DNA from 4 places in the Klebsiella sp. CSG-1 genome. Region 3 is predicted to be linked to each of the others. Evidence: predicted binding sites of a transcription regulator. Region 3 holds the regulator's gene; each other region holds the start of a gene.
What was found. Region 3 encodes PurR, which represses purine synthesis genes. Its sites were predicted from a motif close to CANGCAAACGTTTGCNTG; they were not measured.
Positions count from the first base shown of each region.

Region 1: tusA (sulfurtransferase TusA) is a predicted target of PurR. The motif match lies at 2,503-2,520, and genes of this name have one in related genera.
Region 2: glyA (serine hydroxymethyltransferase) is a predicted target of PurR. The motif match lies at 2,496-2,513, and genes of this name have one in related genera.
Region 4: AC007G_RS13475 (NCS2 family permease) is a predicted target of PurR. The motif match lies at 1,661-1,678, and genes of this name have one in related genera.

Region 1 is NZ_JBWNLD010000005.1:372,495-376,708, reverse strand. It holds gene zntA (Zn(II)/Cd(II)/Pb(II) translocating P-type ATPase ZntA) at 1-2,073, shown strand, start outside; gene tusA (sulfurtransferase TusA) at 2,199-2,444, opposite strand; gene AC007G_RS15005 (7-cyano-7-deazaguanine/7-aminomethyl-7-deazaguanine transporter) at 2,781-3,446, shown strand; gene AC007G_RS15000 (DcrB family lipoprotein) at 3,520-4,077, shown strand; gene AC007G_RS14995 (MFS transporter) at 4,078-4,214, opposite strand, start outside.
Region 2 is NZ_JBWNLD010000013.1:36,504-40,717, reverse strand. It holds gene AC007G_RS24060 (ROK family transcriptional regulator) at 1-562, shown strand, start outside; gene AC007G_RS24055 (DoxX family protein) at 636-1,058, shown strand; gene glyA (serine hydroxymethyltransferase) at 1,127-2,380, opposite strand; gene hmpA (NO-inducible flavohemoprotein) at 2,704-3,894, shown strand; gene glnB (nitrogen regulatory protein P-II) at 3,988-4,214, opposite strand, start outside.
Region 3 is NZ_JBWNLD010000009.1:24,790-29,003, reverse strand. It holds gene punC (purine nucleoside transporter PunC) at 26-1,210, opposite strand; gene punR (DNA-binding transcriptional activator PunR) at 1,320-2,231, shown strand; gene purR (HTH-type transcriptional repressor PurR) at 2,250-3,275, opposite strand; gene cydH (cytochrome bd-I oxidase subunit CydH) at 3,571-3,660, shown strand; gene AC007G_RS20290 (MFS transporter) at 3,824-4,214, shown strand, end outside.
Region 4 is NZ_JBWNLD010000005.1:36,341-40,554, forward strand. It holds gene pstB (phosphate ABC transporter ATP-binding protein PstB) at 1-104, shown strand, start outside; gene phoU (phosphate signaling complex protein PhoU) at 156-881, shown strand; gene yieH (6-phosphogluconate phosphatase) at 979-1,644, opposite strand; gene AC007G_RS13475 (NCS2 family permease) at 1,813-3,150, shown strand; partial or broken gene AC007G_RS13480 (hypothetical protein) at 3,206-3,515, opposite strand; gene AC007G_RS13485 (4'-phosphopantetheinyl transferase family protein) at 3,553-4,137, opposite strand.

The DNA of each region.
Region 1 (4,214 bases), on a different contig from region 3:
AGCGAGGCGTTAAACGAGGCGCGCTATAGCTGGCTGGTTGAAGGCATGGACTGCGCCGCCTGCGCCCGTAAAGTCGAAACTGCGGTGCGCCAGGTACCAGGCGTCAACCAGGTACAGGTTCTGTTTGCCACCGAAAAACTGCTGGTCAACGCCGATGCCGATATCCGCGCTGCCGTCGAAAGTGCGGTACGTGCCGCGGGCTATACGCTGCGCGATGAAAGCGCCCCGCCGCCGGAAACCTCGCCTCTGCGCGAGAACCTGCCGCTGATAACGCTGGTACTACTGATGGCGCTGAGCTGGGGTCTGGAGCAGTTCAACCACCCCTTCGGCGAGCTGGCATTCATTGCCACCACGCTTGTGGGCCTGTGGCCCGTCGCTCGTCAGGCTCTGCGCCTGATCCGCAGCGGTAGCTGGTTTGCCATTGAAACACTGATGAGCGTCGCCGCCATCGGGGCGCTGTTTATCGGCGCAACGGCCGAAGCCGCGATGGTGCTACTGCTGTTTATGGTTGGCGAGCGTCTTGAAGGCTGGGCGGCCAGCCGTGCCCGCCAGGGGGTAAGCGCGCTGATGGCGTTAAAACCCGATACCGCCACTCGTCTGCGTGACGGCGTGCGGGAAACCGTCGCCCAGCGCGATCTCCGCCCTGGAGACATCATTGAAGTCGCAGCAGGTGGTCGCTTGCCTGCTGATGGCCAGCTGCGCACGCCGTTCGCCAGCTTCGATGAAAGTGCCTTAACCGGTGAGTCGGTGCCGGTCGAGCGCCGGTCCGGCGAACGCGTGGCGGCAGGCGCCACCAGCGTCGACCGTCTGGTTCAACTGACGGTGATTTCCGAGCCGGGCGACAGCGCCATTGACCGTATTCTGAAGCTGATTGAAGAGGCAGAGGAACGTCGGGCACCCATTGAACGCTTTATCGATCGCTTCAGCCGGATTTACACGCCGGCCATTATGGTCGTCGCCCTGCTGGTCGCCATCGTACCGCCGCTGTTCTTTGCCGCCGCCTGGCTGCCGTGGATCTACAAAGGTCTGACGCTGCTGCTGATCGGCTGTCCTTGTGCGCTGGTTATTTCCACTCCGGCGGCCATTACTTCCGGGCTGGCGGTGGCGTCGCGTCACGGTGCCCTGATTAAAGGCGGCGCAGCGCTTGAGCAACTGGGTCGCATACGTCAGGTGGCTTTTGATAAGACCGGGACGCTAACCGTCGGCCAACCGCGCGTCACCGCTGCAATCGCCCTGAATGACGTGGATGAAGATGGCCTGCTGGCACTGGCGGCGGCAGTAGAACAAGGCTCCAGCCACCCGCTGGCGCAGGCCATCGTGCGCGAAGCCCAGCAGCGCCAGCTGACGATTCCGTCTGCCCGCGGTCAGCGCGCGCTGGCGGGTTCGGGTATTGAAGCCGAGGTTGACGGTCGTCAGATACTGATTTGCGCGGCAGGCAATGACGCCGCCGCAGAGCATGAGGCGCAGATTCAGCAGCTGGAGAGCGCGGGTCAGACGGTTGTGCTGGTACTGCGCGAACAGTCTCTGCTCGGCATTCTGGCGCTGCAGGATACGCTGCGCGATGACGCCCGTCAGGCGGTCGACGATCTGCATCGTCTGGGGGTGCAGGGCGTCATTCTGACCGGCGATAACCCGCGTGCGGCTGCCGCCATTGCCGGGGAGCTGGGGCTGGAATTCCGTGCCGGACTGCTGCCGGCCGATAAAGTCGAGGCGGTCACGGCGCTCAATGCCGCTGCGCCGCTGGCCATGGTCGGTGACGGAATTAATGACGCGCCGGCAATGAAGGCCGCCACCATTGGTATCGCCATGGGCAGCGGAACCGACGTGGCGCTGGAAACCGCCGATGCCGCCCTGACGCATAACCGCTTAACCGGTCTGGCGCAGATGATTGACCTGGCCCGCGCCACCCACGCCAATATTCGGCAGAACATTGCGATTGCGCTTGGCTTAAAGGGGATTTTCCTTATCACCACGCTGCTCGGATTGACCGGGCTGTGGCTGGCGGTGCTGGCCGATACGGGGGCAACGGTGCTGGTGACCGCTAACGCCCTGCGACTGTTACGTAAGAAATAAGCGGAAAGACCCCGGTGGCGCGCTGCTTACCGGGGCTACGGGAGCGTGCGGTCTTTGGATTTTGTAGCCCGGACAGGGGCGCAGCCCCGCCTCCGGGAAAGGCCGTGCGGCACGTAAACCCGTGCTTAATGGCTTTTACGAATCAGATAGCGGTAGGGCAGCGCCGCGGTTTCTTGCGCCAGCAGCTCATGCTCCATAAAGCGGCAAAAACCCGGAATATCGCGGGTTGTCGCCGGATCGTCGGCGATAATCAGCAGCGTTTCGCCCACCGGCATGGTACGTACGGTCTTACGCACCATCATTACCGGCTCCGGGCAACGCAGGCCCTGAGCGTCCAGAGTGTGGTCAGGGCTGGAGAAAAGTTCGGTCATTTTTATCTCACATCAACAAAACGGCCCTAGTTTACCCCCACTTTTCCGCTACGCAAGTCAGGTTAACGTTTGCGCGAAAAACAACCATTGCAATACCCGCTCAACGCAGTATCATTCTGCCGCTTCAAACTGGTACTCGCGCGTTGGCAAGCCACGGCACGAGTATTGATTTATTGGGTTCCCTCACCCCAACTCTCTGGTCCTGAATCATTCGAGTTGCAGAAAGGCGATACCGCAGTGAATTCCCGAGGGCTTACCCAGGTAAGCGACTGGAATACACGAGGAGAGTCAACGAATCTGCAGTCTGAAGGATAACGGGCATAAAAAGGTCACAATATGAATCCGTTTACAACGTCACAGCGTCAAAAAGCGCTGGTCTGGCTTTCTCTTTTTCATTTGCTGGTTATCACCTCCAGCAACTATCTGGTGCAGCTCCCGATCACCATTTTTGGTTTTCATACCACCTGGGGCGCATTCAGCTTTCCGTTTATCTTCCTCGCCACCGATCTGACGGTGCGGATTTTCGGCGCGCCGCTGGCACGACGCATTATCCTGGCGGTGATGGTCCCGGCGCTGCTGATCTCCTATGGCATCTCGTCCCTGTTTTATATGGGCGAGTGGCAAGGCTTTGCCGCGCTGACCCACTTTAACCTGTTCGTCGCCCGTATCGCCGCCGCCAGTTTCATGGCCTACGCGCTGGGCCAGATCCTCGATGTCCACGTCTTTAACCGCCTGCGGCAAAACCGCCGCTGGTGGCTGGCGCCGACTGCCTCGACCCTGTTCGGCAACGTCAGCGATACCCTGGCCTTTTTCTTCATCGCTTTCTGGCGCAGTCCGGACCCGTTTATGGCAGCGAACTGGGGAGAAATCGCGATTGTCGACTACAGCTTCAAGGTACTGATTAGCATTGTTTTCTTCCTGCCGATGTATGGCATGTTGTTGAATATGCTGCTGAAAAAACTGGCAGATAAATCTGATTTATCCGCATTGCAGCCAGGTTAAGAGTACTCGCAGGTTGATGTGATAAGATAAGCGAATGAGCCGTTAATGGCCGTTTATCGAAAGGAAGATGTCAATGCGCAATTTGGTTAAATATGTCGGTATTGGCCTGCTGGTTATGGGGCTCGCGGCCTGTGATAACAGCGACACAAAAACGCCGACTGCCGGGGCAGCTGCGGAAAGCAACGCCAGCGGACAAACTATCAGCCTGCTGGACGGTAAGCTGAGTTTTTCCCTGCCAGCAGGAATGACCGATCAGAGCGGCAAGCTGGGTACCCAGGCCAACAACATGCACGTCTATTCTGACGTCACCGGACAGAAAGCGGTGATCGTGATTGTTGGCGACAGCACCAATGAAGAATTGAGCGTGCTGGCTCAGCGCCTGGAAGATCAGCAGCGCAGCCGCGATCCGCAACTGCAGGTTGTCACCAATAAATCGATTGATATCAAAGGCCACACGCTGCAGCAGCTGGACAGCATCATCTCCGCCAAAGGCCAGACCGCCTGGTCTTCCGTGATTCTCGGCAAGGTTGACGATAAGCTGCTGACCCTGCAGATCACGCTGCCGGCAGACAACCAGCAGCAGGCGCAAAGCGCGGCTGAAAACATCATCAACACCCTCGTCATCCAGTAACTACTGGCCTGACGTAGCGGCCTCCGGCGCCACCGCCGGGGGCCGTTTTTTTAACCGCCAACTCAACAACAGCGCCACCGCCACCAGCCCCGCCGCCGCCAGATAAATGGTGGAAATCCCGCCCCATGCCATCAGCA
Region 2 (4,214 bases), on a different contig from region 3:
TAACGTCGATTACGGCATTGGCTCGTCATTTGTCATCAACGACCAGATCTGGCGCGGCAGTCTTTATGGCAGTGGACAAATAGGGCACACCATTATTAATCCCGATGGTATTGCCTGCGACTGCGGGCGCTATGGTTGCCTGGAAACAGTAGCCTCCCTTACCGCACTAAAAAAACAAGCCCGGATGTGGTTAAAAACGCAGCCTGATGCAGGTCTTTCGCCAGAGAAAATAACCACAGAGTCACTGATTAATGCGTGGAAAGATGGTGATGTACACATCCGTGCCTGGGCAGAGAGAGCCGCCAATGCCATCGGATTGAGTTTATATAACTTCCTGAACATTCTAAATATTAATCAAATCTGGATCTATGGTCGGAGCTGTGCATTCGGCGAAAACTGGTTGGCCACTATTGTAAAGCAAACCGGTTTTAATCCCTTCGATCACGGTGATTCCCCTCGGGCACACGCGACACAGATTGAGTTTGGCAGGCTGACGCGTTCTGAACAGCTACTCGGCATTGGCTATCTGTACGTAGAAGAGCAACTGCAGACACTACGTTGATCGCACAAGGTATGTGGCAGATCACAAAATTGTGTATTACGTTTAAATCACGCACCTTCACAACGGATTGATTATGAACACACTACGCTATTTCGACTTTGGCTCTTCCCGTTCCGTTCTGCTGCTGATCGCCCGTATTGCCGTCGTACTGCTGTTTATTATATTTGGCTATCCCAAACTGATGGGTTTTAGCGGTACGGTACAATATATGGCCTCCTCCGGCGCGCCGCTTCCGACGCTAGCGGCTATTATCGCGATTGTGATGGAGGTTCCGGCGGCGATCCTGATTGTCCTCGGTTTCTTCACCCGTCCGCTGGCGGTGATCTTTATTTTTTATACGCTCGGTACCGCCGTCATTGGCCATCATTACTGGGATATGACCGGCGATGCAGTACTCCCCAATATGATTAACTTCTACAAAAATATCAGTATAGCTGGAGCCTTCCTGCTTCTGGCCATCACTGGCCCAGGCGCAATCTCCCTCGACCGTCGTTAATCGCTGAACGCCGGACGTAAAAAAGGCCGCACTGGCGGCCTTTTTCTTTACGCTTGCGTCGTTAAACGTTACGCATAAACCGGGAAGCGTGCACAGATATCCAGCACTTTACCCTTCACGCGCTCAATGACCGCTTCGTCATTGATGTTGTCCAGCACATCGCACATCCAGCCGGCCAGCTCTTTCACTTCCGCTTCTTTAAAGCCGCGACGGGTTACCGCCGGAGAACCGATACGGATACCGGAGGTCACAAACGGGCTCTTCGGATCGTTTGGTACGCTGTTTTTATTGACGGTGATGTTAGCACGGCCCAGCGCAGCGTCAGCTTCTTTACCAGTCAGGTTTTTATCGACCAGATCCAGCAGGAACAGGTGGTTTTCAGTACCGCCAGAAACCACTTTGTAGCCGCGATTCAGGAACACTTCAACCATCGCTTTAGCGTTTTTCGCCACCTGCTGCTGGTAGACTTTGAACTCTGGCTCCATCGCTTCTTTCAGCGCAACCGCTTTACCCGCGATAACGTGCATCAGAGGGCCGCCCTGAGCGCTAGGGAATACGGCAGAATTCAGTTTTTTGTACAGCTCTTCGCTACCGCCTTTCGCCAGGATCAGGCCGCCGCGCGGACCCGCCAGGGTTTTGTGGGTAGTGGTCGTCACAACGTGAGCATGTGGCACCGGGTTCGGGTAAACGCCCGCCGCAATCAGGCCAGCAACGTGGGCCATATCGACGAACAGGTATGCACCGATGCTGTCAGCGATTTCACGCATTTTTGCCCAGTCAACGATACCGGAGTAAGCAGAGAAACCACCGATGATCATTTTCGGCTTATGTTCCTGAGCCTGCTTCGCCATGTCTGCATAGTCGATTTTGCCGGACTCATCGATGCCGTAAGGAATGATGTTGTACAGTTTGCCTGAGAAGTTAACCGGGGAGCCGTGAGTCAGGTGACCGCCCTGCGCCAGGTTCATACCCAGAACGGTATCGCCCGGTTGCAGAAGAGCAGTATAGACCGCGAAGTTAGCCTGGGAGCCGGAGTGCGGCTGTACGTTAGCGTAGTCAGCGCCGAACAGCTCTTTTGCACGGTCAATCGCCAGTTGTTCAACGATATCTACATATTCGCAACCGCCGTAGTAGCGCTTGCCCGGATAACCTTCGGCATATTTATTGGTCAGCTGAGAACCCTGTGCCTGCATAACACGCGGACTGGTGTAGTTCTCGGAGGCGATCAGTTCGATGTGCTCTTCCTGACGTACTTTTTCCTGCTCCATAGCCTGCCACAGTTCGGCATCATAATCGGCAATGTTCATTTCACGCTTTAACATCCGCATCTCCTGCTCAGCTAACAATAGATTACAGCTCTAAAAGGGGGGCCTTTTTGGGCGACGGCCCACAGTATAACCGAATCGTTCTGTGATAACAGGTCTTGACAAAGGATTTTACGCAAACGATTGGCTCCCCATTACACAAGGCTTTGAGCAATAACGACTCAACGATTATCAACGGATTTCTTTTCAGGTTTGTGATGCGAATTCTTCATGTTGTTACCACTACGGGGAAAAGTGTTAAGGAACCATTTACAGTGCAGGGTTATTTTTATAAGATGCATATAAAATACATCATTTAAATAACACCGAAGGAAGCTGCTATGCTCGACGCCCAAACCATCGCAACGGTTAAAGCCACTATTCCCCTGCTCGTCGAAACAGGTCCTAAGCTGACCGCCCATTTTTACGATCGCATGTTTGCCCATAACCCGGAGCTCAAAGAGATCTTCAACATGAGCAACCAGCGTAACGGCGACCAGCGTGAAGCGTTGTTTAATGCCATTGCCGCTTACGCCAGCAATATCGACAACCTGCCAGCCCTGCTGCCTGCCGTTGAGAAAATCGCGCAGAAACACACCAGCTTCCAGATCAAACCAGAACAGTACAATATTGTCGGCGGCCATCTGCTGGCGACGCTCGACGAAATGTTCAGCCCGGGCGAGGAAGTGCTTGAGGCATGGGGTAAAGCCTACGGCGTGTTGGCCAATGTCTTTATTCAACGCGAATCTGAAATCTACCAGGGTAACGCCAGCAAAAACGGTGGTTGGGAAGGCACGCGCGCGTTTCGTATCGTGAAGAAAACCCCGCGTAGCGCCCTGATTACCAGCTTCGATCTGGCGCCGGTAGACGGTCAGCCGGTGGCGGATTATCAGCCGGGCCAGTATCTGGCGATTTGGCTGAAGCCGCAGGAGTTTGAATATCAGGAAATTCGTCAGTATTCGCTGACCCGCAAACCAGATGGCAAAGGCTACCGAATTGCGGTTAAACGCGAAAACGGCGGCCAGGTATCAAACTGGCTGCACAACGCATCGCAGGAAGGGGATATTGTGCATCTGGCTGCGCCGGCAGGAGACTTCTTCCTCGCCGTTGAGCCGAAAACGCCGGTTACGCTGATTTCCGGCGGCGTCGGACAGACACCGATGCTGGCCATGCTCGACACGCTGGCAAAAACGCAGCATGCGGCCCAGGTGAACTGGTTCCACGCGGCGGAAAATGGCGATGTCCATGCGTTTGCCGACGAGGTGGCAACGCTCGGCGCCAGCCTGGCGAAATTCACTTCCCATATCTGGTATCGCACGCCGACAGAAGCCGACCGCCAGGCGGCACGCTTTAACAGCGAAGGTCTGATGATGTTATCGGATCTGGCTGACACGCTGCGTGACCCACAAATGCAGTACTATTTGTGCGGCCCGGTAGCCTTTATGCAACATGCAGCGAAACAGCTGGTGGCGCTGGGCGTCAATAGCGACAACATTCACTACGAATGTTTTGGCCCGCATAAGGTGCTGTAATGAAATAACCCGGAAGAGGCAGAGATGCCGCCATTCGGGGATATCCCCGGTCGGGCAAAGCTGACCGGGGGATGCATAAGAATACGGCCCGGCTTAAATTGCCGCGTCGTCCTCTTCCCCGGTACGAATACGAATCACGCGGGCGACGTCAAAGACGAAGATCTTACCGTCACCGATTTTACCGGTCTGCGCCGTGCGGATAATGGTATCCACGCAGGTATCAACGATATCGTCAGTGACTACAATTTCGATTTTCACTTTCGGCAGAAAATCCACCATGTACTCCGCACCGCGGTACAGCTCGGTGTGGCCTTTCTGAC
Region 3 (4,214 bases):
GAGCCTTAACATCACTGAAACGCGTTTATGCATGAGACGATTCGGTAGTCAGGCAAACGCTGTGACGCTGCATAAAATAACCCAGCCCGGCCAGCACGATAGAGACCAGCATCACGCTGGTGGTAGTGAGCAGCGGCGTGGCAATCAGCGCGGAAACCAGCAGACTGGTCAGGAAGCACAGACCAAGCTGCAGCGTGTTCTGCAGCGCGGCGGCACGACCGGTCGCCTGCGGGAACGGCTTCAGCGCCTGGGCGACAACAATCGGGTAGATCCCGCCATTGACAATGGCCATCACGCAGAAGGGAATCATCACCGCAATAATTGAGACATCTTCAACCAGACCAACCATCCAGGTGGCAGCCACGCTGACGGCGAAAATCACCAGCAGCCAGGGCAGCAGCTGTTGGCCTTGCCATTTCTGCAGCGCCGCGCGGCATCCATAGCCACCGATTAAAAAGGCGATTGTCTGCGGAACATAGCTAAGACCGATAGCGGTCGGGCTGTAGCCCATCTCATGGAGAATAAACGGCGACCCGGTTAACCAGGCAAAAAAGCTGGCGGAGCAGGCGGCGTAAATCAGCACGTTGCCGCTGTATTCGCGCGAGCGCAGCAGCGTCAGAAAGGTCAGCTTCTCGCGGACGTCACCCTGCGGCCTGACGACCGGCTTCAGGCGCAGGGCGGGCACCATCAGCAGCAGGGCGATGGCAAAAAGGGTGGCAAAAATGGCCTGCCATTCCAGATGGGCAAGCAGCCAGCTGCCGAGCAACGGCGCCAGAGCCGGCGATAAACCCACCAGCGGCATAATGGTGGCGAAAATACGGTTAGTGCGCTGAGCTGGATAATAATCGGTGACCATCGCCTGCCAGGTCACCGCCGCCGCGCAGACGCCGATCGCCTGGATAAAGCGCAGCACCAGCATCAGAGTGGCGTCACGCACCCACAGCATTCCCAGACAGCTGATAGCGAAGATCGCCAGCCCGGTTAGCAGAATCGGTTTACGTCCGTAGCGGTCCGAGAGCGGGCCCCAGAACAGCTGCCCGATGGCGAAGCCGGCGAGGAACAGGCTCAGACTGGCGCTGACCGACGCTGCAGAAGTATTGAGATCTTGCTGGATGGCCGAAAAGGCCGGCAGATACATGTCGGTAGCGAGGAAACCCAGCACGCTGAGTCCCGCCAGCCACACTAAAAATCCTTTCCCGGGTTGTTGCATAACATTCTCTTATAGATGCAGGTATGATGCCGCAGAGTGTAGGGAGTGCATTCTGGCTTGTGAAACGCTAATATTTGCTACATGCGTTCAAAATTTTTGCAGGCAGAATATGTGGTCCGAATACTCACTCGAAGTTGTTGATGCTGTCGCCCGCAACGGCAGCTTTAGCGCCGCGGCGCAGGAGCTGCACCGCGTACCTTCGGCGGTCAGTTATACCGTACGTCAGCTGGAGGAGTGGCTGGCGGTACCGCTTTTTGAACGCCGCCATCGCGATGTCGAATTGACCACCGCCGGGCTCTGGTTTTTACAGGAAGGACGATCTGTTATCAAAAAAATGCAGATCACCCGCCAGCAGTGTCAGCAGATAGCCAACGGCTGGCGTGGTCAGCTGTCGATAGCCGTGGATGACATTGTTAAACCGGCCCGTATGCGCCAGATGATTGTTGATTTTTATCGTCACTTTCCCGATGTCGAGCTGATTGTTTTTCAGGAGGTTTTCAACGGTGTCTGGGACGCGCTGGCCGACGGACGCGTGGAACTGGCTATCGGGGCAACCCGTTCGATTCCGGTGGGGGGACGCTACGCCTTTCGCGATATGGGGATGTTGAGCTGGCATTGCGTGGTGGCGAGCCATCATCCTCTGGCGCAGATGAGCGGGCCGCTCAGCGATGATGTGTTGCGCAACTGGCCGTCGCTGGTCAGGGAGGACACCTCCCGCTCGCTACCAAAACGCACGACCTGGCTACTGGACAATCAGAAAAGGGTGGTGGTGCCGGACTGGGAATCCTCGGCCACCTGCCTCTCGGCGGGATTGTGCGTAGGGATGGTGCCGAGCCATTTTGCTCGCCCGTGGATTGACCGCGGTGAATGGACCGCGCTGGCGCTGGAAAACCCGTTCCCGGACGCCGCGTGCTGCCTGACCTGGCAGCAGAGCGACACGTCACCGGCGCTGTCGTGGCTACTGGATTATCTGGGGGACAGTGAAACGTTAAACCGGGAGTGGCTGCGGGCGCCGGAGTAACCGGCGCCGCACGGGCGATTAGCGACGGTAGTCGACGAACGGGCCGTCTACGACGGAGCGGCGCTCTACCAGCCGCGGGTGAACCTCGATCGACTGTGACTCTTCGCGCTTGTTGACGATACGATCCATCAGCATATTGAAGGCCGCTTCCCCCAGCGAATCTTTCGGCTGGTGGATGGTGGTCAGCGCCGGGCTGAAATAGCGGGCGTTACGCACGTTATCATACCCGATCAGCGAAATGTCCTGCGGCACGCGTAGCCCCATCTCATCCGCAGCGCAGATTGCGCCCATCGCCATGATGTCGCCGCCGCAGAAGACCGCCGTCGGGCGATGCTGCTGGCTGAGGATCTGCTGCATTGCGCGGTAGCCGGATTCAGGCTCGAAGTCTCCCTGCACAATCCAGCTTTCCGGAACGGCGATCTGCGCTTCTTCCATGGCTTTCATAAAGCCCGCCAGGCGCCCGGCGCCGGTGTTACGCTCCAGCGGACCCGGGATCACGCCGATTTCACGATGGCCGCGTTCCACCAGATAGCGACCGGCCATATAACCGCCCTCAAAGGCGTTATCGATGACCGAATCGGTAAAGTCGGCTTTGGATTCACCCCAGTCCATTACCACCATCGGAATATGGCGGTACTCTTCCAGCATGCTGAGCACCGATTCCGGATATTCAGAACACATAACCAGCAGGCCGTCGACGCGCTTTTGCGCCATCATCGACAGATAGGCCTGCTGCTTTTCGAGATCGTTCCACGCATTGCCCAGAATCAGGGTATAGCCTTTCTGGAAACAGCTCTTTTCTACGGCTTCAATAATCTCAGCGAAATAGGCCGCTTCGCTGCTGGTGGCCAGCAGGCCAATCGATTTGGTGTGATTAACCTTCAGGCTGCGAGCAACGGCACTGGGGGAATAGTGCAGCTCTTTGATCGCCGCCCACACGGCGTTGCGGGTTTCTTCCGCCACGAAACGGGTTTTGTTAATTACATGTGACACTGTTGTAGTGGAAACGTTTGCGCGCTTCGCTACATCTTTAATTGTTGCCATTACTTCTCACTCCAGACCTTGACCTGATCGTCTGATTATCGATACGTAAACGTTTGCCTATACACACCCTGAATACAATTTTCAACATTGCATCACGTCGGGAAAACGACACAGAACGACAGGAAGGGGTCAATGGCCGATACGCTTTCAAATTAGCGTGGGATTTTGTCCGATCTTGCGGCAAAGGGGAAGAGCAAAAATGTGCATCACCCTAAAACATGGAAGATTTTTGCGCTATATTGTGCAAAAATGAGCAAGCTCACTTTTCATGTGGGGATAACTGGGGGAAAAATTGATGGATACAGATTTAAAGTTTTCGCTGACGACAACGATTATTGTCCTGGGTCTGATCGTGGCCGCCGGCCTGACCGCGGTGCTGCACTGATTTATCCGGGGGAGAGGGCTCTTTCCCCCGATGTCCCGCCATTATTATCAATTTCGCAAAAATCTTTTGCCATTTCGTTTACTTTTGTTTTTTTGTGATTGATGTCATGCTTTTGACTTCTGATGAGATACCGTCGCCGATGACGGTCTGCTGGAGTCATTGAATGAAAATCAACTTTCCCTTGTTAGCGCTGGCGATAGGCGCGTTTGGTATTGGCACCACGGAGTTTTCCCCGATGGGGCTGCTGCCGGTGATTGCCAAAGGTGTCGACGTGTCAATTCCGGCGGCGGGAATGCTGATCAGCGCGTATGCGATCGGCGTGATGGTCGGTGCGCCGCTGATGACTTTGCTGCTCTCTCATCGCGCGCGCAGAAATGCGCTGATTTTTCTGATGGCTATCTTTACGCTGGGGAACATTCTCTCCTCAATGGCGCCGGATTACACCACGCTGCTGATTTCGCGCATTATCACCAGTCTTAACCACGGCGCTTTCTTTGGCCTCGGGTCGGTGGTGGCGGCGAGCGTGGTGCCGAAACACAAACAGGCCAGCGCGG
Region 4 (4,214 bases), on a different contig from region 3:
TTATGTATCTTGGCGAGCTGATTGAATTCAGTAACACGGACGATCTGTTTACCAAGCCCGCGAAGAAACAAACTGAAGATTATATTACTGGCCGCTACGGTTGATTGCCCTTCTGCTTTCACAGGATCTAACCCGTTGGGCATTCAGGAGACACCATGGACAACCTAAATCTTAACAAACATATTTCTGGCCAGTTCAATGCAGAACTGGAGTATATCCGCACTCAGGTGTTGACCATGGGTGGGCTGGTGGAACAGCAGCTGTCTGATGCCATCACCGCGATGCACAATCAGGACAGCGATCTGGCAAAACGCGTGATTGACGGCGATAAGCAGGTCAACATGATGGAAGTGGCCATTGATGAAGCCTGCGTGCGTATCATCGCCAAGCGTCAGCCAACCGCCAGCGATCTGCGTTTAGTCATGGCAATTATCAAGACTATAGCCGAGCTGGAACGTATCGGTGACGTGGCGGATAAAATTTGCCGTACCGCGCTGGAGAAGTTCTCCCAGCAGCACCAGCCGCTGCTGGTGAGCCTGGAATCGCTGGGGCGTCATACCGTGCAGATGCTGCATGACGTGCTGGATGCCTTTGCTCGCATGGATCTCGATGAGGCGGTGCGTATCTATCGCGAAGATAAGAAGGTGGATCAGGAATATGAGGGCATCGTGCGTCAGCTGATGACCTATATGATGGAAGATTCACGTACGATTCCAAGCGTGCTGACCGCACTGTTCTGCGCCCGTTCTATCGAGCGTATCGGCGACCGCTGCCAGAATATTTGCGAATATATTTTCTACTTCGTCAAAGGCCAGGATTTCCGCCACGTTGGTGGCGATGAGCTGGATAAGCTGCTGGCGGGTAAAGACCCGAAAGAGTGATCCGCCGTAAAATGCCCGGAGGCGCTACGCTTACCGGGCCTTCAACACCACGGATCCTGTAGGCCGGATAAGCGCTAGCGCCATCCGGCTTTTTTCATTAACGCGTAATATTCCATCCACGGGCTTTCCACAGCGCGGGCAGCTGTGCCAAATCAGTAAAGGTCGTCACTTTTGGATGATCGATCGGTTTGTTGTGCGAGTCGGCGCAGAAGTAAAAGACTTCCATTCCTGCCTCAATCCCGGACTGAGCGCCTGCGCTGGAATCATCCACCAGAATGCAGTTTTCGACGTTAACGTTCATGGCCTTTGCTGCATGGAACATCAGTGCCGGATCGGGTTTCCAGCGCTGAATATCGTAACCGCTGTACAGTCGGTCGGGAAAATGGCGCAACATGCCGGTTCTTCCCAGCGAGTGCTGCATTTTACTGACCGGGCCGTTAGAGACCACGCACATTGGCACGCTGACCGCATCCAGCAGCGTTTCCGCTCCTGCAATCGCTTCCAGTTCAGAATCAAACAGGCGCGCGACTTCGGCGCGGTAGAGGGGTTCGAGCTCTGGTTTTTGTAGATTAACGCCGTGCTCTTCGTTGATGGTATCAATGATCTCGTAGAGCTTTACGCCTTTGAAACGCTTAAAAATCTCGTCTAAATCCAGGGTAATGCCGAACGCTTTGAACATGTGAACATAGGCGCGGGAACAGATCACTTCGCTGTCGACCAGCGTGCCGTCGCAGTCGAAAAACAGGGCTTCTATTTGGGACATGCCGTTTCCATTTTAACAAGTTAACGTTTTCGTCCTGCCTATTCACAAGACGCAATCGTTGCCGTATAAGCAAATTCAATGAAAAAAATTACCATACAACTGCCCCCGGTGTCGCATTTTGGTATAGGATAGCGACGAATTTTCCCTCCTTTTGTTCGGAAACCGATAATGAGTCAACAACAAACCAGCCAGTCTTCTGGCCAGGGTCTGCTGGAGCGCGTATTCAAACTACGTGAACACGGCACGACGGCACGTACCGAAGCGATAGCAGGTTTCACCACCTTTTTGACAATGGTCTACATTGTTTTCGTTAACCCACAAATTCTTGGCGTAGCGGGTATGGATACCAGCGCTGTCTTTGTGACGACCTGTCTGATCGCCGCCTTCGGTAGTATTTTGATGGGGCTGTTTGCTAACCTGCCGGTTGCGCTGGCGCCGGCAATGGGGCTGAATGCCTTCTTCGCTTTTGTCGTCGTCCAGGCGATGGGGCTGCCGTGGCAGGTGGGGATGGGGGCTATTTTCTGGGGCGCCGTTGGTCTGCTGCTGCTGACTATTTTCCGCGTACGCTACTGGATGATCGCCAATATTCCCGTCAGCCTGCGCGTGGGGATCACCAGCGGTATTGGGTTGTTTATCGGCATGATGGGGCTGAAAAATGCCGGCGTGATTGTCGCAAACAAAGACACCCTGGTGAGCATCGGCAACCTGACCTCCCACAGCGTGCTGCTGGGGATTCTCGGCTTCTTTATTATCGCTATTCTCGCTTCCCGTAACATTCATGCTGCGGTACTGGTCTCCATCATCGTTACGACGCTGCTGGGCTGGATTCTGGGTGATGTTCACTACACCGGTATTGTTTCCGCTCCGCCGAGCATTACATCGGTGATTGGCCATGTTGATTTGGCCGGCTCCTTTAATCTCGGTCTGGCGGGTATCATCTTCTCCTTTATGCTGGTCAACCTGTTCGACTCCTCCGGAACTCTGATCGGCGTGACCGACAAAGCCGGCCTGGCCGATGAAAAAGGCAAATTCCCGCGGATGAAGCAGGCGCTGTTTGTTGACAGTATCTCATCGGTGGCAGGGTCCTTTATCGGCACCTCGTCTGTGACCGCCTATATCGAATCCTCTTCCGGTGTTTCCGTGGGCGGACGTACCGGTCTGACGGCGGTGGTGGTGGGGATTCTGTTCCTGCTGGTGATCTTCCTGTCGCCGCTGGCCGGCATGGTGCCGGCGTATGCCGCAGCAGGTGCGCTGATCTATGTGGGCGTACTGATGACATCCAGCCTGTCGCGCGTGAAGTGGGACGACCTGACGGAAGCGGTGCCGGCCTTTGTGACCGCGGTGATGATGCCGTTCAGCTTCTCGATTACCGAGGGGATTGCGTTAGGCTTTATCTCTTACTGCGTGATGAAGATTGGTACCGGTCGCCTGCGCGACCTCAGCCCGTGCGTGATTATCGTCTCGCTGCTGTTCGTACTGAAAATTGTGTTTATCGATGCGCACTAAGCGTCGTGCATGTCGTGCATAATGAAAAAGCCCGGCAGCGATGCCGGGCTTTTTTTTACGCTTTTACTCGCTGAATATACTCGGCAAAGGCGCTCAGCTGCCCACTTAAATGGTCGAGCGTGCTCTGATCGACCACCTCTCCCGATTGCGGATCGACCTTGTTCTGAATCACGCCGCCCATAAACTCAGGCTTGTTCATCACCATCGCATCGAGGAACACCAGAATTTGACGCAGGTGATACTGGCAGCGCGACGATCTCCATGCCCGCCGGCGCAATGCCAGGCAGGGTGCGTGCAACCATGCCATTAAAAGACCCCTTGCGCAGACTTCCGAGTAGCGTAACAACTTTCAACGTATCAGACATGATTGCTCCTTTGCATCATGATGGCCGGACAGACCGGTCAGTTGAGGGAGAGTGCTTTTTCTATGGGCAGGCTGGTAAAGCGCATCAGACGGGCAGAGGACTCCTTTGCTCGCATCTGTGCGTCCGGCAGACTACGCCAGCCTTCCTGACAATTGTATTCCCAGACTTTAAGCGGGCCGATGGCCGGCGTGGCGGCAATCGACCAGACCAGTATCGTTTCCGCATCGCACAGGGCTTCAACAGGCTGCATGTTGGTGGTTCGCAGTCGGCCCGCGCCGGGTAGCAGCTGCAGACGAACGGGCGCTTCAGCGGTTAACTTCAGCACGCTCCGGCGCAGCGCCACCAGCTGGGCGCGCGCTTCGTCAGGGTCGTGCTGGATGTTAATCCATAAATTCTCATTGCTGTTGAACACGTAGCGGTTGGCATCGTACAGCGGGTGGACGCCGCGTGAGGCGTGCTGAAGCTCCATATCCAGTCCGCAATCACCTTCCGTCGTCAAGCTCACGCCGACAATGTTTCCGGCATAGGAAATGGAAAATCGGGGCAGGTGGGGATCGCGAAAAACGGGCCTGCCGTTATCTTCTCTGATGATTTCGGGGAGCTCACTAATGCCATACAGCATAAACAACAGTTCGGCGAGCAGTGAACGTGATGCGCGATAGCGGGCCTGTCGGTATTCTGGCAGGCGCTGTGCGGATT